DNA from 3 places in the Mesorhizobium sp. M0626 genome. Region 3 is predicted to be linked to each of the others. Evidence: predicted binding sites of a transcription regulator. Region 3 holds the regulator's gene; each other region holds the start of a gene.
What was found. The regulator PhoB, encoded in region 3, activates phosphate uptake and scavenging genes when phosphate is short. The targets are predictions, from matches to a motif close to TGTCATNNANCTGTCAT.
Positions count from the first base shown of each region.

Region 1: olsB (l-ornithine N(alpha)-acyltransferase) is a predicted target of PhoB. The motif match lies at 5,980-5,996, and genes of this name have one in related genera.
Region 2: ppk2 (polyphosphate kinase 2) is a predicted target of PhoB. The motif match lies at 6,563-6,579, and genes of this name have one in related genera.

Region 1 covers NZ_JAMYQD010000020.1:56,348-67,069, reverse strand. Annotated here, with positions in the region: gene NKI37_RS24920 (RsmD family RNA methyltransferase) at 1-878, shown strand, start outside; gene NKI37_RS24915 (TrmH family RNA methyltransferase) at 913-1,770, shown strand; gene lspA (signal peptidase II) at 1,767-2,255, shown strand; gene acuI (acrylyl-CoA reductase (NADPH)) at 2,361-3,350, shown strand; gene NKI37_RS24900 (response regulator) at 3,495-5,783, shown strand; gene olsB (l-ornithine N(alpha)-acyltransferase) at 6,060-6,935, shown strand; gene NKI37_RS24890 (trimeric intracellular cation channel family protein) at 7,043-7,675, opposite strand; gene grpE (nucleotide exchange factor GrpE) at 7,814-8,443, opposite strand; gene NKI37_RS24880 (hypothetical protein) at 8,701-8,901, shown strand; gene NKI37_RS24875 (fatty acid desaturase) at 8,986-10,008, shown strand; gene NKI37_RS24870 (DUF934 domain-containing protein) at 10,328-10,722, opposite strand, start outside.
Region 2 covers NZ_JAMYQD010000016.1:26,087-36,808, forward strand. Annotated here, with positions in the region: gene NKI37_RS20830 (LacI family DNA-binding transcriptional regulator) at 1-570, opposite strand, end outside; gene NKI37_RS20835 (hypothetical protein) at 717-860, shown strand; gene NKI37_RS20840 (hypothetical protein) at 924-1,067, shown strand; gene NKI37_RS20845 (DUF423 domain-containing protein) at 1,107-1,484, opposite strand; gene NKI37_RS20850 (multidrug efflux MFS transporter) at 1,528-2,793, opposite strand; gene NKI37_RS20855 (GntR family transcriptional regulator) at 2,943-3,608, shown strand; gene NKI37_RS20860 (DUF982 domain-containing protein) at 3,718-3,951, shown strand; gene NKI37_RS20865 (hypothetical protein) at 4,024-4,182, opposite strand; gene NKI37_RS20870 (glycosyl transferase family 90) at 4,361-5,332, shown strand; gene NKI37_RS20875 (aldo/keto reductase) at 5,353-6,396, opposite strand; gene ppk2 (polyphosphate kinase 2) at 6,640-7,560, shown strand; gene NKI37_RS20885 (dihydrofolate reductase family protein) at 7,750-8,394, opposite strand; gene NKI37_RS20890 (winged helix-turn-helix transcriptional regulator) at 8,505-9,200, opposite strand; gene NKI37_RS20895 (DUF1330 domain-containing protein) at 9,377-9,703, shown strand; gene NKI37_RS20900 (imm11 family protein) at 9,844-10,608, shown strand; gene hemB (porphobilinogen synthase) at 10,612-10,722, opposite strand, start outside.
Region 3 covers NZ_JAMYQD010000006.1:72,033-82,754, forward strand. Annotated here, with positions in the region: gene pstA (phosphate ABC transporter permease PstA) at 1-946, shown strand, start outside; gene pstB (phosphate ABC transporter ATP-binding protein PstB) at 964-1,788, shown strand; gene phoU (phosphate signaling complex protein PhoU) at 1,830-2,534, shown strand; gene phoB (phosphate regulon transcriptional regulator PhoB) at 2,551-3,240, shown strand; gene NKI37_RS08975 (ROK family protein) at 3,271-4,506, opposite strand; gene xylF (D-xylose ABC transporter substrate-binding protein) at 4,772-5,812, shown strand; gene NKI37_RS08985 (sugar ABC transporter permease) at 5,957-7,273, shown strand; gene NKI37_RS08990 (ATP-binding cassette domain-containing protein) at 7,286-8,083, shown strand; gene NKI37_RS08995 (CHASE domain-containing protein) at 8,240-9,886, shown strand; gene NKI37_RS09000 (YMGG-like glycine zipper-containing protein) at 9,926-10,168, opposite strand; gene NKI37_RS09005 (hypothetical protein) at 10,252-10,578, opposite strand; gene NKI37_RS09010 (hypothetical protein) at 10,721-10,722, opposite strand, start outside.

The DNA.
Region 1 (10,722 bases), on a different contig from region 3:
TGCCGGTGATCCTCGAAGTGGCGCCCAATCAGGATTATGCACTGCTCGACTGCGGTGCCGGCGAGAAGCTCGAACAATACGGCCCCTACCGCATCGTGCGGCCCGAGGGACAGGCGATCTGGCAAAAGGCCTTGCCCGCCAGGGACTGGGACCGAGCCGACGCCATCTTCACCGGCGACACCGACGAGGAAGGCATCGGCCGCTGGCGGTTCCCGAAGGTACCGCTGGGCGAGACCTGGCCGATGAAGCATGACGGCATCGACTATCTCGGCCGCTTCACCTCGTTTCGCCATGTCGGCGTCTTCCCCGAGCAGGCTTCGCACTGGGACCATATGGCCAGCCTGATCGCGGCGGCCAACCGCCCGGTCAAGGTGCTGAACCTGTTCGGCTATACCGGGCTCGCGTCTCTCGTAGCCGCCCGCGCCGGCGCCGAGGTCACCCATGTCGATGCCTCCAAGAAGGCGGTCGGCTGGGCGCGCGAAAACCAGGAAATGGCTGGTCTCGGCAGCAAGCCGATCCGCTGGATCGTCGACGATGCTGTGAAATTCGCCGAGCGCGAAGAGCGCCGCGGCAGCCGCTACGACATCATCCTGTTCGACCCGCCCGCCTATGGCCGCGGCCCCAAGGGCGAGGTCTGGCAATTGTTCGAGGACCTGCCCGGCCTGACCGATCTTTGCCGCGCGATCCTGACGCCGAAACCGCTCACCGTGGTGCTGACCGCCTATTCCATCCGCGCCTCCTTCTTCGCCATCCATGCCTTGATGCGCGACACCTTTGCCGGCATGGGCGGCACGGTTGAATCAGGCGAACTGATCATCCGCGAGCAGTCCGCCGGGCGGGCGCTGTCGACATCGCTGTTTTCGCGCTGGGTGGCCTGAATGCCCCGGAGACCTGAATGCCCGGGAGTCCCGAATGAATGAGCGGCACATCGGCGCGCCCGGGCAGGTCAAGGAAGTCACCAGCCTTGCCAATCCGCTGATCAAGGACATCAAGGCGCTCGCCCAGAAGAAATTCCGCGACCAGCAGAACGCCTTCATGGCCGAAGGGCTGAAGCTGGTCATCGACGCCCTCGACCTCGGCTGGTCGATCAGGACGCTGGTTTTCGCCAAGGCCGGACGCGGCAATGCGGCGGTCGAAAAGGTGGCGGCGCGCACGGTTGCCGCCGGCGGCACCGTGCTCGAAGTGTCCGAAAAAGTGCTGGTCGCCATCACCCGCCGTGACAATCCGCAAATGGTGGTCGGCGTCTTCCGGCAAAAACTGCTGCCGCTAAGAGACATCCGCGCTCACGACGGCGACGTCTGGGTGGCGCTCGACCGGGTGCGCGATCCCGGCAATCTCGGCACCGTCATCCGCACCGTCGATGCCGTCGGCGCCAAGGGCGTCATCCTGGTCGGCGAGACTACCGATCCTTTTTCTGTCGAGACCGTGCGCGCCACCATGGGCTCGATCTTCGCCGTGCCGGTGACCAAGGCGACGCCGGAAGCATTTCTGGCTTGGCGAAACAGCTTCTCGGGCCTGGTGGTCGGCACCCATCTGAAGGGTGCGGTCGACTACCGCTCGGTCGATTTCTCCCGAGGACCGGTGCTCTTGATGATGGGCAATGAGCAGCAGGGCCTGCCCGACAATCTGGCGGAAAGCTGCGACCGGCTGCTGCGGATTCCGCAGGCCGGCCGCGCCGATTCACTCAATTTGGCGGTCGCCACCGGAATCATGCTGTTCGAGATCCGGCGCGGCGCGCTGAAACTTGCCCCCGAGGACGCCACATCGTGAAATCATGGTCTCCCTATGCGCTGCTGGTGGTGGTGGCAATCGCGCTCGACCAGTGGATAAAGCATCTGATCGAGACCGGCCTCGGCTTCCAGGAAAAGCTCGACATGGTGCCATTCCTGGCGCTGTTTCGCACCTACAATACCGGCATCGCCTTCTCGATGTTCTCGTCCTTCGGCGACACCGGCCTGGTCGTCATCGCGGTCGTGGTCGTTGCCTTTGTGCTTTACCTCGCAACGCGCACCCCCGCCGGCCATGTGCTGGCCCGCATCGGCTTTGCATTGATCATCGGCGGTGCGATCGGCAATCTGATCGACCGCGCCGTCTACGGCCACGTCATCGACTATATATTGTTCCACACGCCGGTATGGTCCTTCGCCGTCTTCAACCTCGCCGATGCCTTCATTTCGGTCGGCGCGGCGCTGGTCGTCTTCGACGAGTTCATAGGCTGGCGGCGCGAGGCCAAGCCGCAAGGCCCAGAAGCCTGACGGCCCGACTCTTTTGACCAATTGACCTCGCCGGACGGTCGCCGCACAGTTCGGCCAGAGCCAGCCAATGCCGACCGCCAGCCTTTGCGAAGCCGAGGAGAAGAGATGCCTGAAACCTTCAAAGCCATCCTCGTTTCGCGCGACGCCGAAAAGAAACAGTCGGTGGAGGTCGTCGATTTCGGCGAAGCCGATCTGATGGAAGGCGACGTAACCGTCGCCGTCGAGGCGACGACGGTCAACTACAAGGACGGGCTGGCCATCACTGGGAAAGCGCCAGTGATCCGCCGCTGGCCGCTGGTGCCGGGCATCGATTTCGCCGGAACCGTCCTCTCCTCATCGCATGCCGACTGGCGCAAGGGCGACAAGGTCATCCTCAATGGCTGGGGCGTCGGCGAGACGCATTTCGGCGCCTATGCCGGGCGCGCCCGCGTCAACGGCGACTGGCTGGTGCCGTTGCCCGACGGCATCAGCGCCCACGATGCGATGGCGGTCGGCACCGCCGGCTATACGGCCATGCTCAGCGTCATGGCGCTGGAGCGGCACGGCATCCTGCCGGATCGCGGCCCGGTGGTGGTGACGGGTGCAGCCGGCGGCGTTGGGTCGGTCGCGGTCTCGATCCTGTCCAGCCTTGGCTATCACGTCATCGCCTCGACCGGCCGCAACGCCGAAAGCTCCTATCTGATCGACCTCGGTGCCGCCGAAGTGATTTCGCGCGAGGAACTCTCCCAACCGGCCAAGCCGCTGGCCAAGGAGCGCTGGGCCGGCGGCATCGATGCCGTCGGCAGCCACACGCTGGCCAATGTGCTGTCGATGACCGCCTATGGCGGCGCGGTCGCCGCCTGCGGCCTGGCGGGTGGCATGGATCTGCCGTCGAGCGTCGCCCCGTTCATCCTGCGCGGCGTCTCGCTGCTCGGCATCGATTCGGTGATGGCGCCCAAGGCCGTGCGCCTCGAAGCCTGGCGCCGCATCGGCAGCGATCTCGATCCGCAAAAGCTCGCCGGCCTGTCGACGACCATCGGCTTCGACGGCATCATCACCGCCGCCCATGACATCGTCGAGGGCAAGATCAGGGGCCGCGTGGTTGTCGATATGTGAGGCTCCCGAAGCATGATCCGAAAAGTGGAATCCGGTTTTCGGAAAAGATCATGCGATGCGGAAAACCGCCAAAAATGCATGACCGCTAAAATTCGAACGATCCGCCGCGCTTTTCCATAATCTCTATCTGGCAAGGAGTTCCGCATGATCGCGGAGTCCGCCAGGAAAGAGAAGAGCCGTGCCGAAAGCGTCGACGGGCCGAGTCCGGCGACGGCGAAGCGGCAGCGTGTTGCGCCGCCGCCTCTGGCGCCGGATTTGCCGCGCGCCACGTCCGAGGGCCTGCCGTTCCTGACGGTGGTCGCCAGTGTCGTGCTGGCGGGCCTCTCCCACCTCACCGGTGCGCCGATCTTCATCACCCTCGGCCTGCTGGCGACAGGCCTTACCGGCGTCGCCATGCACCTGCGCAGCCGGCGCACCGTCCGCCGCGCGGCGGCCTTGCTCGACGAAACCGCGGCCCGTAGCCGCGCCGAAATCGAGACGCTGGCCGACCGCATGTGGGAGATGCAGGAGAGCGAGGAGCGTTTTCGCGGGCTGATCGATGCGCTCGGCGATCTCGTCGTCCACCGCGACCGCGACGGCCACATCGTCTATGCCAACATGGTTTTCGCCGGCCTCGTCGGAACCGATCAGCGCGACCTTGCCGGCAGGACTCTGGCCGACCTCGGCATCGATGTCGGTATCGTTCCCGACGCCGCCTTTTCGGATCACGAATGCCTGAGTTCCACCGACGTCTCCATCCGCACGCCGAACGGTCCGCGCTGGTTTTCGTGGATCGAACTGTCGGTGCGCGACAAGGATAGCGGCGCCGTCTCGCACCGGGCGATTGCCCGTGACATCACCGCCCGCAAGCGCGCCGAATCCTCGTTGATCACCGCGCGCGAGCGCGCCGAATATGCCAGCCAGGCCAAGTCGCGCTTCCTCGCCACCGTCAGCCATGAGATCCGCACGCCGATGAACGGCATCATGGGCATGGCCAAGCTACTGGCCGACACCAATCTGTCGCCCGAGCAGCGCACCTATGTCGGCGCCGTCTCGACCTCGGCCAGCGCCCTTTTGGCGCTCATCGAGGATTTGCTCGACTATTCCAAGATAGAGGCCGGCCGTTTCGACCCGGAGCCGCAGCCGACATCGCTGCGCGAAATCGCCGACAACATCGTCGAACTGATGGCAGCGAAAGCCTTCGCCAAGAACATCGGCCTCGGCTGTCATGTCGAGCCCGACGTGCCGCAGATGATCATGGCCGATCCCGGCAGGGTCAGGCAGGTGCTGCTCAACCTGATCGGCAATGCGATCAAGTTCACCGACACCGGCGGCGTGCTGGTCTCGATTGCGCGCGCCCGCACCGATACCAGCGACCGCATCTGCTTCACCGTTACCGACACCGGCCCCGGCCTGCACGAAGACGACATGGAGCGCATCTTCGAGGAATTCGAACAGTCCGACGGCACCTCGACCCGCACCCATGGCGGCGCCGGCCTCGGTCTTGCTATCTCAAGGCGGCTGGTGACCGCCATGGGCGGTGCCATTTCGGTGTCGAGCCGGCTTGGCGAGGGATCGGAATTCGTCTTCGAGATCCCGGCCGCAGGAGCAACCGAAGCACCGCAGAACCGGCAGAACATCCTGGCCGGCCGGCGCGCCGTGATCGTGTCGAAGAACGCCGTCGAGGCGGACGCCATCGCCCGCACCATCCGCGCCCATGGCGGCGCCGTCGACGTCGCCGCAACCGCTTCCCAGGCGACGCCCTTCGCCGAACATTGCGATGTGCTGTTGATCGACGCGGCCCTGGAGGACGGCGACGGCAGACTGCTCAAGCGCCTGCGCCAGAGTGGCTTTGCCGATTGCGAGGCGATCACGCTGATCGCGCCGACCGACCGCGGCATGCTTGGCGAATTCCGCACCAGCGGCTACGCCACCTTCTTGGCGAGGCCGGTGCGCGGCGAAACCCTGCTGCGCGTGCTGCTGACCAGTCATGCCCCTGCCCTGCCGCCGCCCAAGCCGGAAAAGACCGGCGCGTCCTCGCTTCGTGCCCATGGCGGGCGCCAGCAAGGTTTGTCGGTGCTGATCGCCGAAGACAACGACATCAACGCCATGCTTGCCCGCGCCATGCTTTTGAAGGCGGGACATCGCGTGAAAGTGGTCGGCAATGGCAAGGCCGCGGTCGAGGCGGTGACCGAAGCCGGGCTGAAAAATCGCTTCGATGTGGTGCTGATGGATTTGCACATGCCGGTCATGGACGGGCTGGACGCGATCGCCGCCATCCGCCGCCACGAGGAGGAAATGGCTGTGCCGCCGGTTCCGATCATGGTGCTTTCGGCCGACAGCCAGGAAAAGACCCGCCACACCGTGCTCGCCCATGGCGCCAGCGGCTTTGTCACCAAGCCGCTCGATCCCGACGCGCTGGTCCATGCCGTCGAGGGCCAGGTGGCCGCCTGAATTCATGTCGCTCAAAAGTGGCCCGGGTTTTGAGAAGACGACATGCACAAAACAAAGACTTGAAGCGCGTCGCGTGAATCGTCCCAGCGCGACGCGCTTCAAGGCGACGCTGGCGCAATCCTCGCGTCACGTAGGTAGCCGAATGAGGGTTTTCGCCAGCCGACGAAGTATTGCCCGTCGCGCCGTATCACGGTACTGTCACAATCCTGTTGCACCTACACCGTATCCCCGTGCCAAGAGGGATGGCTCGAAGGAGAATCACTCGTGCATACAGTTATGCCGGAATGTGACACTCGGCCCAGCGCAGGCGGCGCTTTGCTCGCCGCGCGGAACGCCGATGCCGTCGCAACAGGCGCACCGCTGGGCCGTATCGGCAATCTCGAAGTGCGGCTTGCCCGCAATGAGGCCGAAATCGCCGCCGCCCAGGAAGTGCGCTACCGGGTGTTTTATGACGAGCTTGGCGCCAGGAAGGACCTGTTCCAGGCGCAGGACCGCCGCGACGCCGACCGCTTCGACCCGCTGTGCGACCATCTCCTCGTGCTGGACACTTCGATCTCCGGCCCCGAGCATCGCCGCATCGTCGGCACTTACCGCCTGCTGCGGCAAGAGATTGCCGCGACCGCCGGCGGCTTCTATTCCGAAGGCGAGTTCGAACTGACCAAGCTGATCGCCCGCCATCCTGGCCAGCGCTTCCTTGAGCTCGGCCGCTCCTGCGTGCTGCCGGAATACCGCTCGAAGCGCACCATCGAGGCGCTGTGGCAAGGCATCTGGGCCTACATCAACCACTATGAGATCGGCGTGATGACCGGTTGTGCCTCGTTCCCTGGCACGGTGCCGGCTGCGCATGCCGAGGCGCTCACCTACCTTGCCCATCACTGCCGGACCAACTCCGCCTGGGATGTGCGGGCGGTCTCCGGGCGCTATTGCTCGATGGACCTGATGCCGATCGAGGCGGTCAACGCCAAGGCGGCGATTGCGGCCATGCCGCCGTTGGTCAAGGGCTATCTGCGCGTCGGCGCCCGCATCGGCGACGGCTGCGTCATCGACCGTGAGTTCTCCACCGTCGATGTGTTCGTGGTGATGCCGGTCAAGGAAATCGGCGCCCGCTACGTCAACTATTATGGCGGGGAAGCGCAGCGCTTTGCGGCGTGAGGCAGTAGGCAGTAGGCAGTAGGCAGTAGGCAGTAGTGAAGGCTGCCGCGAATTGCTGACTATTCCCTATTCCCTATTCCCTATTCCCTATTCCCTATTCCCTCTCCCTACGGAATATCCTCCGGTCGCCGTCCCGGGCGGCTCTTGTAGGACGGAAAGGTCCAGCCGAATTTCAGCGCGCCGCCGCGCACCAGGAAAGCCGCGACGAAGCCGGCAATATCCGAGGCGAGCGGCGGCAGGCCGGCAAGATCGCCAAGTGTGTAGAGGCCGGCGCCCGCGAGTGCGGCGGTGACGTAGATTTCGGGCCTGAGCAGCACCGATGGCTCGCCGGCCAGCAGATCGCGCAGGATGCCGCCAAATGTGGCGGTCAACACGCCCATAACAACGGAGACGACCGGCGAGCCGGTGATGGCCAGCCCCTTGGCCGCGCCCATTACGGAAAAGGCCGCCAATCCGATGGCGTCGAGCCAGAGCAGCCATTTCCAGCGGGATTCGACGCGGTGGGCGATGAAGAAGACCAGCACCGCAACCGCCGCGCAAACCAGCACATAGCCGGAGTTGGCGACCCAAAAGACGGGCAGGTTGAGGATGACGTCGCGAAGCGTGCCGCCGCCAATGCCGGTGACGCTGGCCAGAAACAGGAAGCCGATAATGTCGAGCTGCTTGCGCGAAGCCGCCAACGCCCCGGTCGCGGCAAAGACGGCGACGCCGGCATAGTCGAGGAGGTCGATGGGTGTCAGGGACATGAGGTAGTAGGGATTGGGAATTAGGGAAAGTATGAATAACACGAAGCCGCGCGATTGATACGCCTGCCTATTCCCTATTCCCTATTCCCTATTCCCTATTCCCTATTCCCTATTCCCTACTGCCTACCCTACTCACGCATCCTTCTCGGCCTGCTCGTTCACCGGCCCCGGCTCGACCGGCGCTTCGGTGGCCGCGATCTTGGGGCCGCCCTTGGCGACCCCGACCATGGCCGGCCGCAGCACGCGCTCGCCGATCGAATAGCCCGGCTGCACGACCTGGACGACGGTGTTGGCCGGCACATCGGGATTGGGCACTTCGAACATCGCCTGGTGGAAATTCGGGTCGAACTTCTCACCTTCCGGTTCGAGCTTCTTCACCCCATGCCGTTCCAGCGTCGACAGCATGGCGCGCTCGGTGATCTCGACGCCGTCGATCAGCGCCTTGAAGCCGGCATCTCCGGCCGCTTTCGCCTCGGCGGGGATAGCATCGAGCGCGCGGCGCAGATTGTCCGACACCGACAGCATGTCGCGGGCGAAATTGGCCACCGCATAGGCGCGCGCATCATGCACGTCGCGGGCGGTGCGGCGGCGCAGATTCTCCATCTCGGCTGCGACGCGCAGCGCGCGGTCCTTCAGCTCCTCGTTTTCCTTCAGCAACCGCACCAGCGCTTCATAGTCGCCGTCGATGCCGCCTTGCGTGCGCTCGGCCTCGGCCGTTTCGATATCCTCGGGCGCGCGTTCGTCTTTTGTCTGGTCGCTCATCGCCATTTCCCGTCATTCGAATGGTTTGGATTTGCGCCCGATATCGAGGTTTGGCGGCCAAAAATCAAGGGGCAAGCCCAGGAGGACGCCCCAGCAGGCAATGTTGCGGGCAGCCCGTCGGACTTGGTGCGGGGCGCAAGGACGTTCAAAATTAATTCAAACTTTACCGTAACGGCAGCCTTTGCTTGCCAATACCCCGCTATGGGGAACCATTCAAAGCTTGGAGGAGTTTTGAAACCGACACAGGATTTGAGACAATGGACCGCAATACTGGCAACAGAAGCGAAGAGCTCGCCGCCGACATCAGGCGCCAGTTCGGCACCGAGGCGACGACGCGCTTCTTGCGCACCTTGCCGGCCTTCCGCACCGAGGCCGACATTCCCGCCCGTTTCCGGGATCTGCTCGACCGGCTGGACGGCATAGAAGCCAGCATGGCCGGCGGCCAACGCCGTCAATAGCGATGCTATCGCGCGACAATTACGCGCAGTAATTTTGCGTGAGCTTTTCCTTGCGGCAGCGGGACGCCCCGCCTATGCTTCCTGATGAACATGATTTCCCCCGAGACGGCCGCCAACAGCAAGCGCGCCTGGTTGAAGATCCTGGCGCGCTACAAGAAGCCCGACCGGCGACGCAGCACTCTTGAACTCGCCATCACCCTTATTCCTTTCGTTACGCTGTGGGCGCTGTCTTCGGCAGCCTATTCCTATGGCCACTGGTGGGGCTTGATCCTGATCCTTCCCGCCGCCGGTTTTCTGGTGCGGATCTTCATGATCCAGCACGATTGCGGCCACGGCTCCTTCTTCGCCAACCGCACTGCCGACGACTGGATCGGCCGCGCGCTCGGCGTGCTGACGCTGACCCCTTACGATTGCTGGCGGCGCGCGCACGCCACCCATCACGCCAGCGCCGGCAATCTTGACGAGCGCGGCATGGGCGATATCAGGACGTTGACGGTTGCTGAATACCGGCAGCTGTCTTGGCGGGGACGCCTTGCCTATCGTCTCTACCGCCATCCCCTGGTGATGTTCGGCCTTGGGCCGATCTGGCTGTTCATCTTCGAGCAGAGGCTGCCCGTCGGCATGATGCGCGGCGGCCTGACGCCCTGGGTGTCGTCGATGACCACCAATCTCGGCATCGCGGTCGCGGCAGCGCTGCTTATCTGGCTGGTCGGCCCCGGCGCTTTCCTGATCGTCCATTTGCCGATCGTGATCCTGGCCGGATCGGCCGGAATCTGGCTGTTCTACGTCCAGCACCAGTTCGAGGAGACGGAATGGGCGAAGGACGAAGAGTGGGAATTCCAGCGTGCCGCCCTGCACGGCTCGTCCTATTATGATTTGCCGCCGGTGCTGAACTGGTTCACCGGCAATATCGGCGTCCATCACGTGCACCATCTCTCGGCCAAGGTGCCGGGCTACCGGCTGCAGGAAGTGCTGCGCGACTATCCCGAACTGCGCGGCATCGGCCGCGTCACGCTCCTCGACAGCCTGCGCTGCGTCAAGCTGGCGTTGTGGGACGAGAACCGCCGCAAGCTGATCTCGTTTCGCGAAGCGCGGGCCTTGGCCTAAAAGCAATTCCAGCAAAGTGTGAGGCGGTTTTCCGGGCTTTCGCTTGGGAATTCCGTAAGACAAAGAAAAAAACCGCCGCACCGAAGGCGCGGCGGCATCTCCCAAAAACCGGCTCAGGCAGCCTTGCGCTCCTCGCGCATCCAGACCTTGCAGCCCTGATCATGTCAGGCGCCTTTTCGGCGATCATGATGGACGGTGCATTGGTGTTGCCGCCGATGAGCGCCGATTCCTCCCTCGCGCCCCGCGGATATTTCCGTCCGGACAGCCAGGAGAAGGCCCGATCACAGTCTTTGTAAAGACAGGCGGAATTACCGTCGCGTCAGCTGTTGCGAACGCGCCGCCAGGAGTATTTCGGCCCCTTCGGCTCCGACGCTTCGGTCGGCTGATAGTAAAGGCCCAGCCCGCCTGTGCGGCCTTCTTCGAGGCGCTTCAGCAGAACCGGGTTGGAGATCTCGAACTCGTCGAAGCCGAGGCGCAGCATATGCGGCAGCTGGTCGACGAGCACCTGGCCCGTGGCGCGGACCGCGCCCTCGAAATCGTAGCGGCTGCGCAGCAATTCGCCCTTGGAAAACGAGCGGCCGTCGCTGAAGGCCGGAAAGGCCAGCGCCACCAGCGACAGCTGGTCGAGCAGATCCACGATCTTTTCCAGCTGGTCGCCCGGCAGCAATGCGACGCCCAGCCGCTCCTTGGCCGAGCGCCGCACCTCGGCATCGA
Region 2 (10,722 bases), on a different contig from region 3:
GCTGCGATGGCCGAACTCGGCCAGATGGCGCGCCGCCAGACCCGCGCCGGCGACGTTGTCGACGCCGATCGCAGCGACCGCCTCATTTTCCGAATCGAGATCAAGCGCCACGAAAGGCAGTTTGCGTTCGCGCGCCAGTTCGACCAGCCGCGACCCACCCTCGATGCAGAACACGATGAAGCCGTCGACCAGGGCGCTCTGGATGTTCCAGGCGAGCTGCTCGCTGTTGGCGGCCGAGACCAGCGAAATTCCGGCGCCGGTGGCGTCGCAGGCCTGCGAAATGCTGGCCATCATGACGCGGGCAAAGGGATCGTCGAAGAAATAGGACAATGGTTCCGCCGTTGCCACGCCGATGGCGTTGACCTTGCCGGCGCGCAGCAGCCGGCCCTTGGGATCCGGGCCGGCATAGCCCATCGCTTCCGCCGCCGCCTTGACCCGCTCGCGGACCTCTTCGCGCACGATTTCCGGGCGAGCGAACACGTTGGACGCGGTACCGTGCGAGACCCCGGCCGCCTTGGCGATGTCGGCAAGCCGCACTGGTCTCGTCTTGCCGGAGGTCAATGCCGTCATTTTCGTCTCCTGAACCGGAGCCTGTTTAGCACTTTCGTTGGATCGGTTCAAATTTTCCCTTGATCGGACGGCGGAGAGGGTCTATATTTGAATCGATCCAAGGGATTCACCAAGTATAACTTGGATCGATTCAAGAGGAGGGTGCCGTGCATCCCGTGAATTATCTGTTCGAAGACATCTACGGCAATGATTGGGGCATAGTCTCCGACGCCGCCACCCGCAGGCGCCGCGACAAGGTCGGGCCGTGGAGGCGTGACCTGCAATACCTTGTGAAACGCAAGCGCAGCTGATCGGCCCCGGCATTTTCGTGCCAGCTGATTGGATCGATTCAAGTTCTTGAAGAGGAGACGAACATGCATCCCGTGAAGCATCTGTTCGAAGACATTTATCGCAATTACTGGGGTATCTCGCCTGCCACGGAGCAGCCGGAAAGGCGGCGGCCGACCAAGTCTGCCAAGCGCAACCGCGACCTGCTGCCGCAAAACCGGCAGGATTAAGCCTCGTGTGATATCTGATGGGACAGGGTTCTTGGCTCGTCAGGACCGTTGCCGCACGAGCGCCGAGGCCGCGATCATCAGCAGCCAGCCCGCGATGAGCAAGGTGCCGCCGATCGGCGCCGACATCGGGAACAGCCGCGATCCCACGAAATCCCGTGCCAGCAGATCGCCGCAGAACAGAACAAGCCCGACGAGCAGCACCAGGCTGCCGATCCGCAAGATCCGGTTTGCGCCGGCGAGGCCGACGGCCAAAAACACCGGCGCATGCATGAGCAGGAAGGATGCGGCCGTGCCGACGAAGGCGCCGCCGAGATGCGCTGATGCCGCCGACAGCGCCACGCCCGCCGCGCCGGCAATGCCGCCGGCGAAAACGAGGATGCGCGCGCTGTTTGCTGGTGCTGACTCGGCGATGCTCATGTCTCGGGCTCCGTGATTGACGATAGGCGGCGCGACCTGTCTGTCAGGATTTTTCCGATATCGCCAGCATGTCGCGCGTGCGGCGCGCCTGGGCCAGCCAATTATACGCGGCACCGCCCGCCATCAGCACCGACGTGCCGAGAAACACCGCGCGCATGCCGAAATGGCCGCCGACGAAGCCGCCCAGCAGCGGCCCCGCGACCTGGCCGACATATTGCGCCGAGATTGCCAGGCCCAGCACATTGCCGCCGACCCCATCGGGAACATTGTGGCGGATGACGCTGGTGATGCAGGGCAACAGCCCGCCCAGCACCAGACCCATAAGGAACCGCAGCCCGACCAACTGCCAGCTCTCGGTGACGAAGGCCTGCGGTATCAACAGCAGCGCCGAGACGGCCAGCGATGCGACGATGACGTTCCAGTGGCCGATGCGGTCGGCGAGCTTACCCAGCCGTGACGCCGACAGGATGGCGCCCAGCGCCGCCGCCGACATGACGACACCGGAGACCAGCGTCACCCGGCTTGCGTCCGCGACCAGTTGCTGGACGTAGACGGTGATGATCGGCTCGATCGACATGTTGGCGAAGGTGAACAGCATGCCGGTTGCCAGCATCGCCACGACAGGGCGTTTGTCGGGGATCTGCGCCCAACCGCCCTTTGGTTTCTCCTTGGGTTGTGCCTGCATTGGCGGGCGAGGCATCTCCTTGATCAGGAACGTCGTCGCCAGCGCCGCCAGGAAAATGACGCCGCCCGCGATGAGGAAGGTGGCGCGAATACCGATCAATGGCGGCAGCGCGCCGCCAAGCAACGGGCCGACCAGGGAGCCTGCGGTGATGCCGGCCGACAGCACGCCGAGCGCCCAGCCGGAGCGCTTCTTCGGCGTCTGCATGGCGACAAGGATCGTCGAGCCTGAGGAATAACCGCCGGCAAAGCCGATCAGCAGGCGCAAAAGCACCAATTGCCAGACGGTCTGCACCATGCCGGTCAGCGACATGCAGATCGCCATGCCGAAACTGGCGCGCACCAGCATCACCTTGCGGCCGTAGCGGTCGCCGAGCCGCCCCCACAGCGGTGCGACAAGGGCCGCGGCAAGGAAGGTGGCGCCGAAGGCGATGCCGGACCATTGCACGATCGCCGCGTGGCCCAGGGCGCCCAGCTGTTCGACATAGAGCGGCAGGAACGGCAGCAACAGCGTCATCGCCACAAGCGTGCTGAACGATCCGGCAAAGCACACGAGCAGGTTGCGCCGCCAATGAATGTTGTAGGTGGAAGGCGCTTCGGCGGCCTGCGCTGCACTGTCCTGCGGCATGTCCTGTCCTGTCCGCTTGCTGCGGATACCATTTTGGGATACCAACTTGGTACCTCATGGACGCAAAGCCCGGCTGCTGTCAATCAGGCGCTCTCAATGTGATCGGCAAGACCAACGGGCAAGGCCGATCGCCAGCAATGGAAGCAACTATGTCGCAGATGCAGATCGTCGAAAAAGCGCTTCGCGAGATGATCCTTGGCCTCGAGGTCGGTCCTGGCGAGCGGCTGACGGAGCGCTGGATCGAGAGCCGCTTCGGCGCCTCGCGCACGCCGGTCAGGGCAGCCCTGCTGCGGCTGGAGACGGAAGGGCTGATCTGCCGTGACGGGCGCGGCTGGACCGTGTCGCCGATCAACCTTGCCGAACTGGAACAGATCGCGGTGTACCGCGAAGCGGTCGAGGTCGCGGCGGTCAGGCTGACTTCGGCGCTGGCCGACAGGAGCGCAGCCGATGTCATCGAGGCGATGCTGGACTCCTGCGACACTGCCACGCCGCGCGAGGAATGGCACCGCGTCGGCATGGATTTCCATATCGAACTGGCGCGGCTCTCCGGCAACGAGTTCCTGTTTCGGGCCGTGCGCGATGCCATGACGCGGCTGTCGCGGGCGCGCTGGCTGGAGGTGCGCGACGAGGCGGCCCTTGGCCGCGCCTGGAGCGAGCATCACGCCATTCTGGCGGCGGTGCGGGCCGGCGATGCCGATGCGGCGGCGGCGCGACTTTCCGCCCATATCGCCGGCAGCCGCGCTCGCCTGGTGACGTCGTTGCACAATGACCGGCGCGGCCTGCGCGCCAGGGGTTTTGCCGTCGTCGCCGCTTGATACTGGTCACGAAAACGAAAGAACGCCGTCGCGATCCGCTTTCGGCCTCGCTTCGCGGACGCCGATGGCGTAAGAGGCGCCCATGGAAAACAACCGATTTGAAACACCCGTGACCGTTAAGTCGGGCACGGAGGGAAGCACTCAGCTCTTGCGTACGGTGCGCGAGGCTTCCGATTACCTGCTCAACAGCTGGCCCGGCAAGCGCAGCCCCAAGCACCGCGAAGCGCTGCAGGCCTGCCATGACGCGCTGGCCGGCGACAAGCCGGCGATGATCGCAAGACGCGCCTTCATCGCCGCCGCGCGCGAGGTCAACGTCTTCGTCAGCGACAAGGCCCCGGCCTGATCACATCGGCCTGATCAGACCGGCATTTTGCCAGGATCCGGCCCGTTTCGTGGGCCGGTGATCCTGTCTTGCCTATTTTTCTGTTTCGGTGTCGGTTTTCGAACTTGCCTCGTTCTCAGGCTCGGCGCGCTCCTTGGCCGCGACCTTGGCGGCGAGCTTCTCCGCCTTCTTGGCGGCCTTCTGCCGGTCGCGCTCTTTGCGTTCCTGACCGTAATTCGGTGGTCGAGCCATATCGTTTCCTTTCGCTGTGCCTGATCCTGCCTAGAAGCATTGGCCGGCAAACACAACAGCGCCGCGAGGGCAGATGCCAGCGGTTCTGGACTTGCGTGATGGCGAACACAATGGTTTAGAAAAGGCTGCGGGACAGTTGCTGGAGCCGCCGCCGACCGATTTCGAATCAAAACGACCGATGGCCACGCTTCAAAGAAACGCACAGAAGCTGATCTACTATGCGCGCAACGCCATGCGCGACATCGCGCCGCCGGTTCTTTTCCGGCGCCGGCTCGGCCGGCTGCTCGATCAGGCCAGGCTTTCCGACGCATCGGTCCGCCAGCGGCTCAATTACTACAACACGCTGCGGGAGCCTTTTAGCCCCAGCCCCGAGGCCGTGCCGGTCAGCCGGCTGCCGTCGGACCGCAGCATGTACTATTACGATCTGAAGGAGTTCACCCGTTATTTCGACCCAGATCTGCGCATCGACCTGGAATTCGGCGACGTCATCGAAGTGCCGAAGATGCCGTCGATCGTCAAGGACCGGCCGATAGCCGGCGACAACGGCAACGGCGTCCTGTTCAAGCTGAACAAGTTCCGTCATTTCTACATGCCGGCCGACGATGTCGCCTTCGCCGACAAGCATCCGCTCGTCGTTTGGCGCGGCGAACTCAACAATCCGATCCGCACCTTGTTGCTGGATGCAGCCCGCAATCTGCCGTTCTGCGATGTCGGCACGCCGAGGGCGACAGCACCTGCGGAATACCGCAAGCCCTATCTCAGCATCGATCAGCAGCGCCGCTACCGCTACATCATCTCGCTCGAAGGCAATGATGTCGCGACCAATCTGAAATGGATCATGAGCTCGAACTCGCTCTGCCTGATGCCGCCGCCGACTTACGAGACCTGGTTCGCCGAGGGGCAGCTCGAGCCCGATGTCCATTATGTGCCGCTGGCGCCCGACTTCAGCGATCTGGCCGAGCGGGTGCATCATCTCGAGCAGCATCCGGCCGAGGCCCAGCGCATCGTTGCGGCGGCCAACGCCTATTGCCGCAAATTCGCCGACGAGCGGGCCGAGCAGGCGATCTGCCTGCTCGTGCTCTACAAATATTTCGTGCTCAGCGGCCAGATCGAGCCCGATCCGCAGGTCTGGCGGTTTATCGCGGGCTAGCGGCTTCCGGCGCCCTTAAGTCAGATGACGCTGCGGTCCATAACCAGATCGGCCGGGCCGAAGCGGTCCTTCGCCGTAAACTGCTGGTGCCAGTAGGGATAGAGCACCGGCGGCCGGCTGACGGCATCGAGACGCTGGCGTTCATCAAAGGACAGCGTCAGGCTTGCCGCGGCGAGATTGTCTTTCAGCTGGGCCTCGTTGCGTGCGCCAATCACCAGCGAACTGACGGCCGGCCGGCCAAGCAGCCAGGCCAGCGCCACCTGGGCCGCCGAGACGCCGCGAGTGGCGCCGATGTCGACCAGCACGTCGACGATCCGCCACAGCCGGCCCTCGTCGCGGATCGGCGGTTCCGACCAGCCGCCGATCTGGCGCGCCGTCGGACTGTCGCGGCGGTATTTGCCCGACAGCAGGCCGCCGGCGAGCGGGCTCCACACCAGCACGCCAAGGCCCTGGTCGACCGAAATCGGCAAGAGCTCATACTCGGCCTCGCGTGCTTCCAGCGTGTAGTGGATCTGCTGGGTGACGAAACGCGGCTGGTGCTGGCTGTCGCTGATGCCGAGCGCCTTCATGACCTGCCAGCCGGAATAGTTGGAGCAGCCGACATAGCGGATTTTGCCCTGGGCAACCAGCGTGTCGAGCGCGGAGATGGTTTCCTCGAGCGGCGTCGCGCCGTCCCATTCGTGCAGGAAATAGATGTCGATGACATCGGTCCTGAGGCGCTTCAGGCTCTTCTCGCATTCGCGGATCAGATGATGGCGCGACAGGCCTTCGTCATTGGGGCCCTTGCCGATCCGCATGCGCGCCTTGGAGGCGATCAGCACGTCGTTCTTGCGCTTGCCGCCGAGCGCCTCGCCGATGATCTCTTCCGACAGACCGTTGGAATAGACATTGGCGGTGTCGATGAGATTGATGCCGGCATCGATGCAAGTGTCGATGATGCGCGAGGCCTCCGCGAGATCGGAATTGCCGACGGCGGCGAACGGCCCGCTGCCGCCGAAGGTCATGGTTCCCAAGGTCAGCGCCGAAACTTTCAAGCCGGAACGGCCAAGCGTGCGGTATTCCATGTCAGATCCTCGTAGTTTTGGTGGGGAGGCGGTTTTAGCAGGAAAGGGCGGGGAAGCCCGAAGGGGTCCGCCAATTGTAGGACAATTTGAGCGGCTTGTCGCCATCCCAGGGCGATGGATCGGCAATGCTCGCTGGTTTGCAGTGATGACCGGCTGGCCGGCGGCTTGCAATAAAACCGTCATTGGCGGCCTATATCGAGTCGGCTCAGGGTTTCATGCCAGCCGGCAAGCGGAGCAGTGGAAATGACCGAGTTGAAGCAGAATTCTCCGGCCAGGGATTGGCTGGAAGCCGAACTCGCCGACATGCTCGACGAGGACTATGAGCTTGAAATGTCGGAGCCGGCGCTGTCGCTGGAGATCTCCAAGATCTACAAGAACGCGCATCCGCCGTCGATCGACCGCATGCAGTATTTCCGCGACCTGATCGGCTTGCAGTCGGAACTGATCAAGCTGCAGTCCTGGGTCGCCTACCACAAGAAGAAGCTGGTGGTGGTTTTCGAAGGACGCGATTCCGCCGGCAAGGGCGGCGTCATCAAGCGCATCACCCAGCGCCTCAACCCGCGCATCTGCCGCGTCGTGGCGCTGCCGGCGCCGACCGAGCGCGAAAAATCGCAGTGGTATTTCCAGCGCTACGTGCCGCATCTGCCGGCCGGCGGCGAGATCGTGCTGTTCGACCGCTCCTGGTACAACCGCTCCGGCGTCGAGCGGGTGATGGGCTTTGCCGAACCCGATCAGGTCGAAGAGTTCTTCCGCGACGTGCCGGAGTTCGAGCGCATGCTGGTCCGCTCCGGCGTCACGCTGGTCAAATACTGGTTCTCGATCACCGACGAGGAACAGCAGATGCGCTTCATGATGCGCATCCACGACCCGATGAAGCAGTGGAAGCTGTCGCCGATGGACCTGCAGTCGCGCGTGCGCTGGGAGCAGTACACCAAGGCCAAGGAGGAGACGTTTGCCCGCACCAACATCCCAGAGGCACCGTGGTACATCGTCGAAGGCAACGACAAGAAGCGGGCGCGGCTGAACTGCATCGACCATCTCCTCAAACAGCTGCCCTATGAGGACGTGCCGCACGAAGAAATCACGCTGCCCGAGCGGGTGTTCAACCCGGAGTACGAGCGCCAGGTCCTGCCGCGCGAGCTTTACGTGCCGGAGAAGTATTGAGCACTTTTCCTTCTCCCCGTTTCACGGGGAGAAGGTGCCCGAAGGGCGGATGAGGGGCAGCGCCGGCATCGACGAATTCACAGCCGTCGGACGCTGCTAACCTCCAAAAGCAGCGCTGCCCCTCATTGCCTGCCGGGCATTTCTCCCCGTAGAACGGGGAGAAAGAAGCCTGCGCCTATCACTTCGCCACTACACCCGCTTGATCGTCACATGCGTGGCGAGCGCTGTCGCCACCTGCTCGGTGCACTGGTAACCCAGCTTCAGCATATCCAGCCCGGCAAACAGGCTCTCGCCCCTCCCGAGCAACACCGGCGACACCGCCAGATGCAACTCGTCGATGAGCTTCTCTTGCAGATATTGCCGGATGGTGGAAACGCCGCCGCCGACGCGGACATCCTTGCCGCCGGCCGCGGCCTTTGCTTGTTCGAGCGCGGCGTGGATGCCGCCGGCAACGAAGTGGAAAACGGTGCCGCCTTCCATCACAATGGGGTCGCGCTTGTAGTGGGTCAGCACGAAGGTCGGCACGTGATAGGGCGGGTTGTCGCCCCACCAGCCTTTCCAGCTCTCGTCTGGCCATTCGCCACGGATCGGGCCGAACATGTTGCGGCCGAGGATCCAGGCCCCGACATTGTCGAAGCTGCGGACAGTGAACCGGTCGTCCACATCGGTGGTGCCGCCATCCTTGCCGACCATCTCATGGAAGGTGCGGGTGCCGGTCATCCATTTGTGCAGATATTCGCCACCAACGCCGAGCGGATTTTGCAGGTCCTGGTCAGGACCGGCGCCGAAACCGTCGAGCGACAAGGTGAAGGCATTGACGCGAAGTTTGGACATGGAGACTCCCTTTCGGTGACCAGTTGTGATTTGCAATCAGTATTCAAACTGATTGCATTTTGCAACTAGTATTTTTAGAGGCAAGCCGATCTGTGGAATGCGCAGGGACCTCAAGCCGCCACGCGCTTCGGCATCACCGCAAACGGGCTGAGCCCAAGCCAGATCTGCATCTTGCCGGCGACGTCGAGATCGCCGGTCAGGCTGATCTTGTCGCGTTCCTTGTGAACTGTCGTCAGCCCCATCCAGATCGAGGTCATGGTGCACAGATCGGTCGAGACGTAGAGATCGACGTCGAAGCCCGGATCGTACCAGCAAAGATCGACCTCGCCCTGCTTTTCGACGATCAGCCACCACGATCGTTTTGACGCCGGCAGGTCATGGTACAGGAATTGTATCACGGTGCGCCCGTCCGGCAGCGGACTGGGGTTCAGATTGCGCCGCATGTCCCACATCAGCAGCGACGGATCGAGGTTTTTGAGCGACAGCCTGGCCTCGACCCATTTCTGGCCCCAAAACCCCATCGCCTCGACAACCGGGCGCAAATCCCGGCCCGCCTCGGTCAGCCTGTATTCGAACACGCCCTTCTCGGTCGCGATCTCGGTCCGCTCGACGATGCCGCCGGCCTCGAGGTCCTTGAGCCGTTGCGACAGAAGGGTTGGCGACATTTTCGGCACGCCGCGGCGCAAATCGTTGAAGCGGGTCGATCCCGCCACCAGTTCGCGCAGCAGCACCATGGTCCAGCGTGTGCAGAGCAGCTCGGCGGCCATGGAGAGCGGGCAGAATTGCTTGTAACCGGCTTGTGTCATGTGGTGAGCTCCAAAAGATGTTGCCGGACCTTATTCAGAAAACCTGAGTTCAGCCAGTACAGAAGCTGTACTGGCACCCCCGGTACAGTTCTGTGACTGGAGCGGTCCGGCGCCGCCATGCGAGGCAGCGGTCACGTCACCGGGCAGTCCGGTGCCGATCCATGAGGAGTTGGACAATGACCGCTTACGTGATCGCAGACATCAAGGTGAAGGACGACAAATGGGTGCCGGCCTATGCCGCTTCGGTGCATGACCTCGTCCACAAGCATGGCGGCAAGTATCTCGCCCGCAGCGGCAATGTGAAGACGCTGGAGGGCAAGCCGCTCGACACCAGCCTGATCGCCATCATGGCGTTTCCGTCGGCAAAGGCAGCCGAAGCCTTCACCAACGATCCGCAATACGCTCCGTTTGTGGCGGAGCGCCGGAAGGGCAGCGACAGCCGCTTCCAACTGATCGACGATACCGATCTCGCTGGAACGATCCCTTATTTGCCGAAGGCGTGAGGAAAAGCCGGAACCCGGTGTATCAGGGTTCCGGCTAACCCTTCAGCATTTGCGCCACTTCGGGCGCGAAGCAGGTGGACGGGTACTCTCACGCGATTTAGTCTTGAACTCGAAAGTCGGTAAACTGAGCAGGCGCGCACGTGACCATTATTTCACTCATTGCAAAACTGTTTGCCAACCGGAACCGCCCGCAGAATAGGCCAGCTCAAGTCCCAGAGCGGGTTTTCCGCAAAGAGGCGAAATCCAAGAAACATGGAAAATTCTTCCAGATCGGACCGACATATCGCGGCGGGTCCCATTGTCTTCAGCTGGAAAACGCCCAAGCTTTGGTGCCGCCATCCCGCATACTGCTCGGGCCGACGGAGTTTGGGGGATACGGCTTTCCTGAGTACCCGGAGACGCCCAGGCTACGGCCTGAAGCGACAGACTATTGCAGGCCACCAAAAGACTTAGAAGATTTTCATTGTTACTGGCTTGTATCCGAGCGCCTGAAGGACGTTCTGCAGTCAGTCGACCCCGATGGGGTCGTGTTTAACGACTGCGACGTATTCTATTTGAGCGGAAAGCCGATCGAACCAAAGCACTACCTTTGCGACATCGTTCGCAAGATTGATGCCGTGGATCTCGAATCGTCGAAGTTTAGGCTTTTGATCGGCGAGAATGGAGGCGTCCACTACGACCGCGCCGGAGGCGCCTGCTTCTATTTCAAGGAGGAGATTGTTGGCGATGCGCATATCTTCAAACAGAAGAACATGGGCATTGTCATTTGCACCCCCAAATTGAGAGAAGCCTGTGTTGAAGCAGGCATCAAGAATCCCGACTTGTTCCAAGACATGTCGGTTTACGGGAGCGGTCGGCTGGATTTCGAAACAAGAAATGTCAAAGAGAGTTATGTGCTGGAGTGAAATTTATCCCTTCAGCATCTGCGCCACTTCCGGCGCGAAGTAAGTCAGGATGCCGTCGCAGCCGGCGCGCTTGAAGGCGAGCAGCGATTCCAGCATCGCTTTCTCGCCGTCGAT
Region 3 (10,722 bases):
CCTGTCGGAAGGCGCCCGCGTCCAGCTGCGCGACATCGTCTCCGCCGATCCGTCGGTGATCGGCAGGACGCGTGACGTCGACATCCTGGCTGCCGCGAACCTCGACTCGGCCTTCAAGGGCCAGATCGACCTCGGCGTCGATGAAGCGCGCCGCAAGGTGTCCAACCAGCAGATCGACTGGATGAACAAGCTTAAAGCCGACGGCGTGATGGCCGAGCATTTCAACACCGGCCTGTTCACCTATGGCGCCTCCAGCCGGCCCGAAACGTCGGGCATGGGCGTGGCGATCATCGGCTCGTTCTACATGATGGTGATCGTGCTGTTGCTGGCGCTGCCGATCGGCGTCGCCGCCTCCATCTATCTGGAGGAGTTCGCCAAGAAGAACCGCTTTACGGACCTGATCGAAGTCAACATCAACAATCTCGCGGCGGTGCCGTCGATCGTCTTCGGTCTGCTTGGCCTTGCCGTGTTCATCAACTTCCTCGGCATGCCGCGCTCGGCTTCCTTCGTCGGCGGCCTGGTGCTGACCTTGATGACATTGCCGACCATAATCATCGCCACGCGCGCCGCCCTCGCCGCGGTGCCGCCGTCTATCCGCTCGGCGGCCCTAGGTCTCGGCGCCTCCAAGATGCAGATGGTGTTCCATCACATCCTGCCGCTTGCCGCCCCAGGCATCCTTACCGGCACCATCATCGGCCTGGCGCGTGCGCTCGGCGAGACAGCACCGCTGCTCTTGATCGGCATGGTCGCTTTCGTCGCCGATTATCCGACGACGCCTTTCGATCCGGCGACCGCGCTGCCGGTTCAGATCTATATGTGGGCAAACGAGGCTGAGCGCGCTTTTGTCGAGCGCATGTCCGGCGCCATCATCATCCTGCTCGTCTTCCTCATGGCCATGAACATCACCGCGATCGTGCTCCGGCGCCGCTTCGAGCGGCGCTGGTAGAAAAAAGGCAATTTGGTATGAACATCATGACCGAACAGTCCCTTGAGAATGCAGTGGGCGACAAAATGAACGCCAAGTCGAACGAAGTCATCAAGATGCGCGGCGACAAGGTCGGCGTCTTCTACGGCGAGAAGCAGGCGTTGTTCGACGTCAATCTCGACGTGCGTCAGAACCAGGTGACGGCGCTGATCGGCCCGTCCGGCTGCGGCAAGTCGACCTTCCTGCGCTGCCTCAACCGCATGAACGACACCATCGATTTGGCGCGGGTGACCGGCAAGATCACGCTCGATGAAGACGACATCTACGACAAGAACATCGATGTCGTCGAACTGCGCGCCCGCGTCGGCATGGTGTTCCAGAAACCCAACCCGTTCCCGAAGTCGATCTACGAGAACGTCGCCTACGGCCCGCGCATCCATGGGCTGGCCAAGCGCAAGTCCGACATGGACCAGATCGTCGAGCAGAGCCTGAAGAAGGCTGCGATCTGGAACGAGGTCAAGGACCGCCTGCAGGAGCCCGGCACCGGCCTGTCCGGCGGCCAGCAGCAGCGCCTGTGCATCGCGCGCGCCATCGCCGTGTCGCCGGAAGTGATCCTGATGGATGAGCCCTGCTCGGCGCTCGATCCGATCGCCACCGCCCGTGTCGAGGAGCTGATCGACGAACTGCGCCAGAACTACACGATCGTCATCGTCACCCACTCGATGCAGCAGGCGGCGCGCGTGTCGCAGCGCACGGCGATGTTCCATCTCGGCTATCTCGTCGAGGAGGGCGCCACCGACAAGATGTTCACCAACCCCGACGACAAGCGCACCCAGGACTACATTACCGGCCGCTTCGGCTGAGCCGTCCGGCGGGTGAATTTTCAGGCACGAGGACCAAGATCATGGGTGAACATACCGTCGCCTCCTTCGATGAAGAGCTCGGGCAGATCAGCAAGCTGATCCGCGACATGGGCGATCTGGCAGGCTCGATGGTCAGCGGCTCGACCAGGGCGCTGCTCAATTCGGACAATGCGCTGGCACAGCGTGTCGTTTCCGACGACGCCATCATGGATGCGCGCCAGCGCGAACTGGACGACCGCGCCATCACGCTGATCGCCAAGCGCCAGCCGATGGCCAACGATCTGCGCGCCGTGGTCGGCTCGATCCGCATGGCCGGCGACCTCGAGCGCATCGGCGATCTCGCCAAGAACATCGCCAAACGCGTCGGCACCGTGGGCTTGAGCGTCACGCCGCGCGACCTCTCGCACTCCATCGATGCCATGGCGCAGCTGGTGCTGATCCAGGTGCAAGGCGTCGTCGAGGAATATGCCGCCACCGATGCGGCAGCTCTTGCAAAACTCAGGAATGACGACGAGCGCATCGACGTCAAATACACGTCCGTGTTTCGTGAGCTCTTGACCTACATGATGGAAGACCCTCGCAACATCACCGCCTGCACGCATCTCTTGTTCTGCGCCAAGAATCTTGAGCGCATCGGCGATCATGTCACCAACATCGCCGAAAATGCGTATTATGTGCTGACCGGCCAGCAACTGCCCGCCAATCGTCCGAAGCAGGACGAGACGGCGATGGCCATGCCGGCCTGATGAGGGTGAACTGCCGATGATCGCGCCACGCATCATGGTCGTGGAGGACGAGGAGCCGCTAGGCGTGCTCCTCCGCTACAACCTCGAATCCGAAGGCTATCACGTCGAGGTGGTGACACGCGGCGACGAGGCCGAGATCCGCCTGCAGGAAAACGTGCCCGATCTCCTGGTGCTCGACTGGATGGTGCCCGCTGTTTCCGGCATCGAGCTCTGCCGGCGGCTTAGAGTGCGGCCCGAAACCGAGCGGCTGCCGATCATCATGCTGACCGCGCGCGGTGAGGAAAGCGATCGCGTGCGCGGCCTGTCCACCGGTGCCGACGACTATCTGGTCAAGCCATTCTCGACGCCGGAGTTCATGGCGCGCGTGAAGGCGCTGCTGCGCCGGGCCAAGCCGGAAGTGCTGTCGAGCGTGCTCAAGGTCGGCGACATCGTGCTCGATCGAGAATCGCACCGGGTCTACCGCAAGAAGAGCGAGATCAGGCTCGGACCGACCGAGTTCCGGCTGCTCGAATTCATGATGCGCCATCCCGGCCGCGTGTTCTCGCGCAGCCAGCTGCTCGACAATGTCTGGGGCGAGACGATCTACATCGACGAGCGAACCGTCGACGTCCATGTCGGGCGCTTACGCAAAGCGGTCAACAACGGCCGCATGCCGGATGTCATCCGTACCATTCGCGGCGCCGGCTACGCGATCAGGGAAGACTAGGATGCTGCGCGTCGCGCCGTTGCCGGCCATTCAGGCGACATGCTTGCCGGATTTGGCCTGAATGCCCGGCGCGAAAATCTCCTGATCGACGAAGCCGAGCGCGCGCATGGCACAGCCTTCGCGGATCAGCGGCAGCTCGTTGGGCTCGGTGTCGAAGGAGATCGATTTCGAGTGCTGGCCGCCGGCGGTCTGGGCGATCGCTTCGCGCAATGCCGGTTCGATCAGGTCGAAGGCGGCGGCGCTGACGCCTACCATGGCGACGGGTGCCGGATCGATCAGCGCAAACAGGCTGCCGAGGCCGAAGCCGAGCGCCTCGCCGGCCTTGCGATAGGCTTCGCGCTCCGGGCCGTCGGTTTCGCGGGCGCGCGCGGCGAGTGCGCGCATATCAGCGTCGCCGATATCGACCGGCTCGGCATCCTCGCCCATCATTTTGGCGCTGCGCCAGATGGCGTAGTTTCCGGCATAGGCTTCCACGCAGCCGCGCCGCCCGCAGCGGCAGAGCGCGCCGCCCGGACGGTGGATCATGTGGCCGAACTCGCCGCCCGAGGAATGGGTGCCGGTGAACAGTTCGCCTTTCAGCACCAGGCCCATGCCGATGCCGTGCGATAAGAGGATGGCGATAAAATTGTCGCGGTAGCGCTCGGGCTGGCGCCATTGCAGCGCCACCGCCATCATGTTGCAATCGTTCTCCATGGTGGCAGGAATGCCGAATTCCGCTTCCAACATATCGGCGAAGGCAATGTCGGTCAGTGGCGTGATCGGCGACCACAGCATGGCGCGCGCCTGCGAATCGGTGATGCCCTGGATGCCCATGGCAATGCGGGCGATGCTCTGGACATCGAGGTCGGGATCCTCAAGCCGCCGCCGGACGATTGCTACGCATTCGCCAATCAGCTCGTCGCGCGGCTTGGTCAGCGTGTCCAGCCGGCGCTGTTCCTCGGCGACGACGTGGCCGGCATAGTCGATGACGGTGACGGACAGGAAATTGAGCGACAGCACGACGGTCATCACCGCCGCCGCTTCCGGGTTGAGGCCAAGGCCGACCTGCGGCCGGCCGCGTTTCAGTGCGCCTGTCTCGCCAGGTTTGCCTTCAATCAGGACGCCTTCTTGAATCAGATCAGACGAGATTGCCGATATGGTCGAGTGGCTGAGGCCGGTGGTCGCCGCAATCTCGGTCCGCGACGGCTGGCCGGCCCGGCGCACGGCCGAAATCACCATGGCACGGTTGCGACGGCGCAGATCGTCGTGGCGGATTCCAACCGACATTTGTTTCCTCCCGGCCTCCTCGCGCCTCATGATAGTGAAGGCGTTCGACGGCACCAGCCAAATATTGGCAGACGCCGGCAGCCCTGTCATTGTTTATTGCGGACCTCGAAAAAATTCGGCAAGGCCATCAGAATCCATCAGAATCGATGTTGACAGCGCCTTATCATTGAACCAGTATTTTTTCGAGGCTCGAAAAAATAGGGCCTCTGTGTGCCGGCCCTCGGGCCAGTTTTGTCGCGCCGCACGCGGCGCAGGGAGGATTATGATGAACAGATTTGCAGCCGCCATGCTGGCGGGTGTCGCCATGTCGCTGGCGCTGATGTCGGTCGCGCAGGCGAAGGACAAGGTCATCGGCGTGTCGTGGTCGAACTTCCAGGAAGAGCGCTGGAAGACCGACGAGGCGGCGATGAAAACGGCGATCGAGGCTGCCGGCGACAAGTACATTTCGGCCGACGCGCAGTCCAATCCCGGCAAGCAGCTGACCGACGTCGAAAGCCTGATCTCGCAGGGCGCCAACTCGCTGATCATCCTGGCGCAGGACGCCTCGGCCATCGGCCCGGCGGTGCAGAAGGCGCTGGACGAAGGCATTCCGGTCGTCGGCTATGACCGCCTGATCGAGAACAAGGACGTCTTCTACCTGACCTTCGATAACAAGGAAGTCGGCCGCATGCAGGCCCGCGAAGTGTTCAAGGCGAAGCCCGAAGGCAACTATGTCTTCATCAAGGGCTCGGGCTCGGATCCGAATGCCGATTTCCTGTTCTCGGGCTCGATGGAAGTGCTCAAGGAAGCCATCGACTCGGGCAAGATCAAGAATGTCGGCGAGGCCTATACCGATGGCTGGCTGCCGGCCAATGCCCAGAAGAACATGGAACAGTTCCTGACCGCCAATGACAACAAGGTCGATGCCGTGGTTGCGGCCAATGACGGCACCGCCGGCGGCGTTGTCGCCGCGCTGACGGCGCAGGGCCTTGCCGGAACGGTTCCGGTCTCCGGCCAGGACGGCGACCATGCCGCTCTGAACCGCATCGCGCTCGGCACGCAGACGGTGTCGGTGTGGAAGGACGCGCGCGAACTCGGCAAGAACGCCGCCGAGATCGCCTCGCAGCTTGCCGATGGCAAGAAGACGGGCGACATTGCCGGCGCCAAGGACTTCACCACGCCTGGCGGCAACACCGTCAAGTCGCTGTTCCTGACCCCCGTCGCGATCACCAAGGACAACCTCAACGTCGTCATCGACGCCGGCTGGATCAAGAAGGACGAAGTCTGCACGGGCGTCGCCGCCGGCAGCGTCGCGGCTTGCAACTGATCTCGACGACTTGAAGAAATGAGGCGCCGCGGCTGTCAAGCCGCGGCGTTTTCTCTACGAGAATTGTGTGTTTCCGCCATCGGCGGCAAACTTCTAGGCTGTGGTCCGGCATCCGCGCCAGACGGCAAGCCGCTGGAGGACATCATGACCGACACGACCTCAAATCCGCAGGCCGATACGGCACGAGCGTCTGAACTCGGCGCGGTCGCCCGGTTCGTGAAAGCGACCGAGCTCGACACGCGCATGCTCGGCATGGTCGGCGCGCTGCTGGTCATCTGGGTCGGCATACATATCCTGTCGGGTGGGCTTTTCCTGACGCCGCGCAATCTTTGGAACCTGTCGGTGCAGACGTCCTCGGTCGCGATCATGGCGACCGGCATGGTATTGGTCATCGTGATGCGCAACATCGACCTTTCGGTGGGCTCCGTCGAAGGCGTGATCGGCATGATCATGGGCGTGGCACAGGCCGAATTCCTGATTCGCGTCATCGGCTTCCAGCTTGGAAACCCCTGGCTCTGGATCGTCGCGCTTGCCGCCGGCGTGGTGCTTGGTCTGCTGATCGGCGCGTTCCAGGGCTTCATCATCGCCTATATGCAGGTTCCGGCCTTTATCGTGACGCTTGGTGGCCTGCTGGTCTGGCGCGGCATGGCATGGCTCATCACCAGCGGGCGCACGGTCGCGCCACTCGACGCCACCTTCCAGCTGATGGGCGGCGGACCACGCGGCTCGATTGGCGCCGCTGCCAGCTGGATCGTCGGCATTGTCGCCTGCGCGGCGGTCGCCTTCGCGCTGCTCAACGGTCGCTCGCAGCGCAAGCGCTTCAGCTTTCCACTGCGCCCCGTCTGGGCCGAGACCTTGCTTGGCGTGGTCGCTTGCGCGGCCATCCTCGGCGCCGTGTGGATCGCCAATTCCTATCCATGGCCGATCGGCATCGTGCGCCAGTACGCACAGCAGAACGGCATCACCGTTCCCGAAGGCGGGCTGTTCATCGCGCATGGCATCGCCATACCGGTGCTGATGGCGGTGATTGTCGGCATCATCATGACGTTCATCACCAAGCGCACGCGTTTCGGCCGCTATGTCTTCGCCATCGGCGGCAATCCGGAGGCAGCGGAACTCGCCGGCATCAACACGCGCTGGGTGACCATGAAGGTGTTCATGATCATGGGTGTGCTGGCTGCAATCAGCGCGGCGATCTCGTCGGCCCGTCTCAATGCGTCAACCAATGCGCTGGGCACACTGGACGAGCTTTTGGTGATCGCGGCCGCTGTCATCGGCGGCACGTCGCTCGCGGGCGGCGCCGGAACGGTGATGGGCGCCATGCTCGGCGCGCTTCTGATGCAGTCGCTGCAATCCGGCATGGTGCTGCTCGGCATCGACTCGCCGCTGCAGAGCATTGTCGTTGGCGCTGTCCTGGTCATCGCCGTCTGGCTCGACACCGTCTACCGCAAGCGCGTCTAGGGAGGAACGATTATGGAAAAAACTGCTCCCACCGGTACGCCACTGATCGACATGCGCAACATCTCGATCGCGTTCGGTGGCATTCGCGCCGTCGACGATGCGTCCATCGATCTTTTCCCGGGCGAAGTGGTGGCGCTGCTTGGCCACAACGGCGCCGGTAAGTCGACGCTGATCAAGATCCTGTCGGGCGCCCACAAGCGCGATGCCGGCCAGATCTTGGTCAACGGCCAGGAGGCCTCGATCTCCAATCCGCGCGACGCCAAGAAATACGGCATCGAAACGATCTACCAGACGCTTGCGCTGGCCGACAATGTCGACGCTGCCGCCAACCTCTTCCTCGGCCGCGAACTGATGACCGCGTGGGGGACACTCGACGATGTCGCCATGGAGGCCGAGGCGCGCAAGGTGATGGGCCGGCTCAATCCGCGCTTCCAGCGCTTCAAGGAGCCCGTGATCAAGCTATCGGGCGGCCAGCGCCAGTCGGTGGCGATCGCACGCGCCATCCTGTTCAACGCCCGCATCCTGATCATGGACGAACCGACGGCCGCGCTTGGGCCGCAGGAGACGGCGCAGGTCGGCGAACTGGTCAAGCAGCTCAAGGCCGACGGCATCGGCATTTTCCTGATCAGCCACGACATTCACGACGTGTTCGAGCTTGCCGACCGAGTCTGCGTAATGAAGAACGGCCAGGTCGTCGGCACCGCGCGCACCACCGATGTGACCCAGGACGAAGTGCTCGGCATGATCATCCTGGGAAAGTGCCCGCCCGGCGCCATTCCCGGTCCGGGTGCGCTGAAGATCGCGGCCTGAGACCACGCTATCGTCAGCTGTCATGTTCACTGATGCTCGAGATCGATAAGCCGGCTAAATATGCATGATATGCCAGCTGTCATTATGGCTTGGCCGCGCCATTGTCTTGCCGCGGCGACTTGCCCATAAAGGTCCCGAACCGTCCATGGGTCTGCGTTGAAGAAGTTTTTCCCGATCCTTGCCTTCATTGCCGTTGCACTGATCAGCCTGACGATGGCGGGCTTCGCCTATTTCGCGACCCAGGAAGCGGCGCGCATCAAGTTTGAGGCGACGGCCGACGACGCGCTCAACCGCATCGAAAGCCGTATCGATCTGCATCTGTCACTGCTGCGCTCGACGCAGGCGCTGTTCGACGCCCGCAACGGCGAGATTTCAGGTAGCGAATTCAAGGCCTTCTTCAGCGCCCTCAATGTCGATAACAATTTCGCCGGCTTGCGCGGCATCGGCTATCTCAGGCTGGCCAAGACCGGTGACGAAGCGGCGGTCGAGCGCGACATGTTGCGCGACCGCGGCGCCGCCCACACGGTCTATCCGGACACGACACAGCCGTGGCGCACGCCCGTCGTGCTGTTCGAGCCGCTCGACCCTGCCAACGAATCCACCATCGGCTACGACATGTTCACCGAGCCGGTGCGGCGCGAGGCGATCGAAAAAGCGCTGGCCGATGACGCACAGCACGCAAGCGGTCTGGTCCAACTCGGCCAGGACACGGGCGCGGCGCAGACCTTTACCGGTTTCCTGGTCTTCGTCAGGCTCAATGTCGAAACCGCGCCGGATGGTATCAACGCGTCCAGATCATCGACATCAGGCCTTCTCTACGCGGCCTTCCGCGCCCGCGACCTGTTCCAGACCGCGCTCAGCCGCACGCCTTTGCTGCCGGTCAACACCGCGATCTATGACGGCACGGCCGACGCCGACAATCTTCTGTTCCAGTCGGAGACGCCGCCGGTTGCGAGCTTTGGCGACAGGCTGTTGGTGACGCGCAAGATCATCGTCGCCGGTCGGCCCTGGACGGTGCTGTTTCGGCCGACAAGTGCATTTTCGCAACCGTCCTCGCGCGCCATTCCGGTCATGCTCGGGCTGTTCGGCCTGCTTCTGGCCGGCGCCATAGCGTTGGTGGCCCGCTACCAGGAGCGCGCCTACGACGCCAAGTCGCTGCTGCATGAAACGACGGAAAAAAGCCTGCTCGAAAAGGATTTGATGCTGCAGGAGATGAAGCATCGAATCAAGAATTCGATCACGCGGGTGCTGGCGATTGCGCGCCAGACGGCGGCGCAAGCAACCGACGTGCAGGAGTTCTCAACTTCCTTCTCGGCCCGCCTGCAGGCAATGGCGGCTTCCCAGGACATGCTGACGCGTTCGCGCTGGCAGAAGGCCGATCTTAGCGACCTGCTGCGCATCGAGCTCGGCCAGGTATTCGGCAAGGAGCTTCCGGAAGGGATATTGTCAGGGCCTCAGGTGCTGCTCGACGAGAGGACGACGCAGGCGCTTGGCCTGACCTTTCACGAACTGGCGACGAATGCGCTGAAATATGGCGAGGCCGGCAATTCCGTGGGTGCGCTGAAGGTCGACTGGTCGTTCGAGGGGCGCGGGTCCGAGCGGATGCTGGTTCTGAACTGGCGCGAGGCCGGGCAGAAGGAACTCGAAGCGCCGGCGAAGACCGGCTTCGGCACCAAGCTGATCGACCTCAATGTCACGCGCGAGTTGCGCGGCACGATTGCCCGAGATTTTCGCGCCGATGGGCTTACGGTGGAAATCAGGATCCCGCAGCCTGATGCAGTCAAACAAACGGAGACCGGCTGACCGGTCTCCGTCGCGATTGTCTGACGCTTTTGAAGCGGATCAGCAGCGAGCGGTGTAGAGCCGGCCGCGATTGTCGCGATACTGGCAATAGCCGTTGCGCAGGTTGCGCACCAGCAGGCCGGAACCGGCGCCAACGGCTGCGCCGATCAGCGCACCCTTGCCGCCGCCGATCAGTCCGCCGGCCAAAGCACCGACACCGGCGCCGACACCGACATCCTGCTCGGTCGTGCTGCAGCCGCTGACGGCGACCACCGCAACCATGGCAATAATCAATTTCCGCATAGAATCTCTCCTCACTTTTGTCCTCACTTTAGTAAGCTCCAGCCGCTATTTAGCACGAAACAGCAGCCTTTGCCCGCTCGATCTTATTGTTGGCTAAGAGAGTCTTTTTCGCGGCGCGTGGCGTTCGACGCGACCACGACACTGGAAATCTGCAAAGACGCGTCGAGGGTGCCGTCCGGGCGCACGTTCCAGACGATCTGGTCGTAATCATCTTCCAGCGCGGGGTCGACCGTAAGACATTTGGCAACGACGTGCTCGGCCTGACCCTGCACGTCGCCGGCAGCGAATGGACGTTCTGCCGTGCATGCTTCGGCGGTTTCGAAAACACTGACCGGCACCGGCAGTTCACGGCATTCGGTCATGTTGTTCGAACAGCCAATTACCAGAAGCAAAGCGGCGATGTGTTCCACGGCGACACGTCCTCTCGCCATAAGAACGGTCCACAGCCGTCAAAGTTCCTGTGCCGAAAGGGGCGTTTATAATTGGTCGGCTACGAGCTGGACAGTTTCTGAGCCAGGCTGCTTGGGAGCAGCGTGAACCTGAGCATCTGGCTC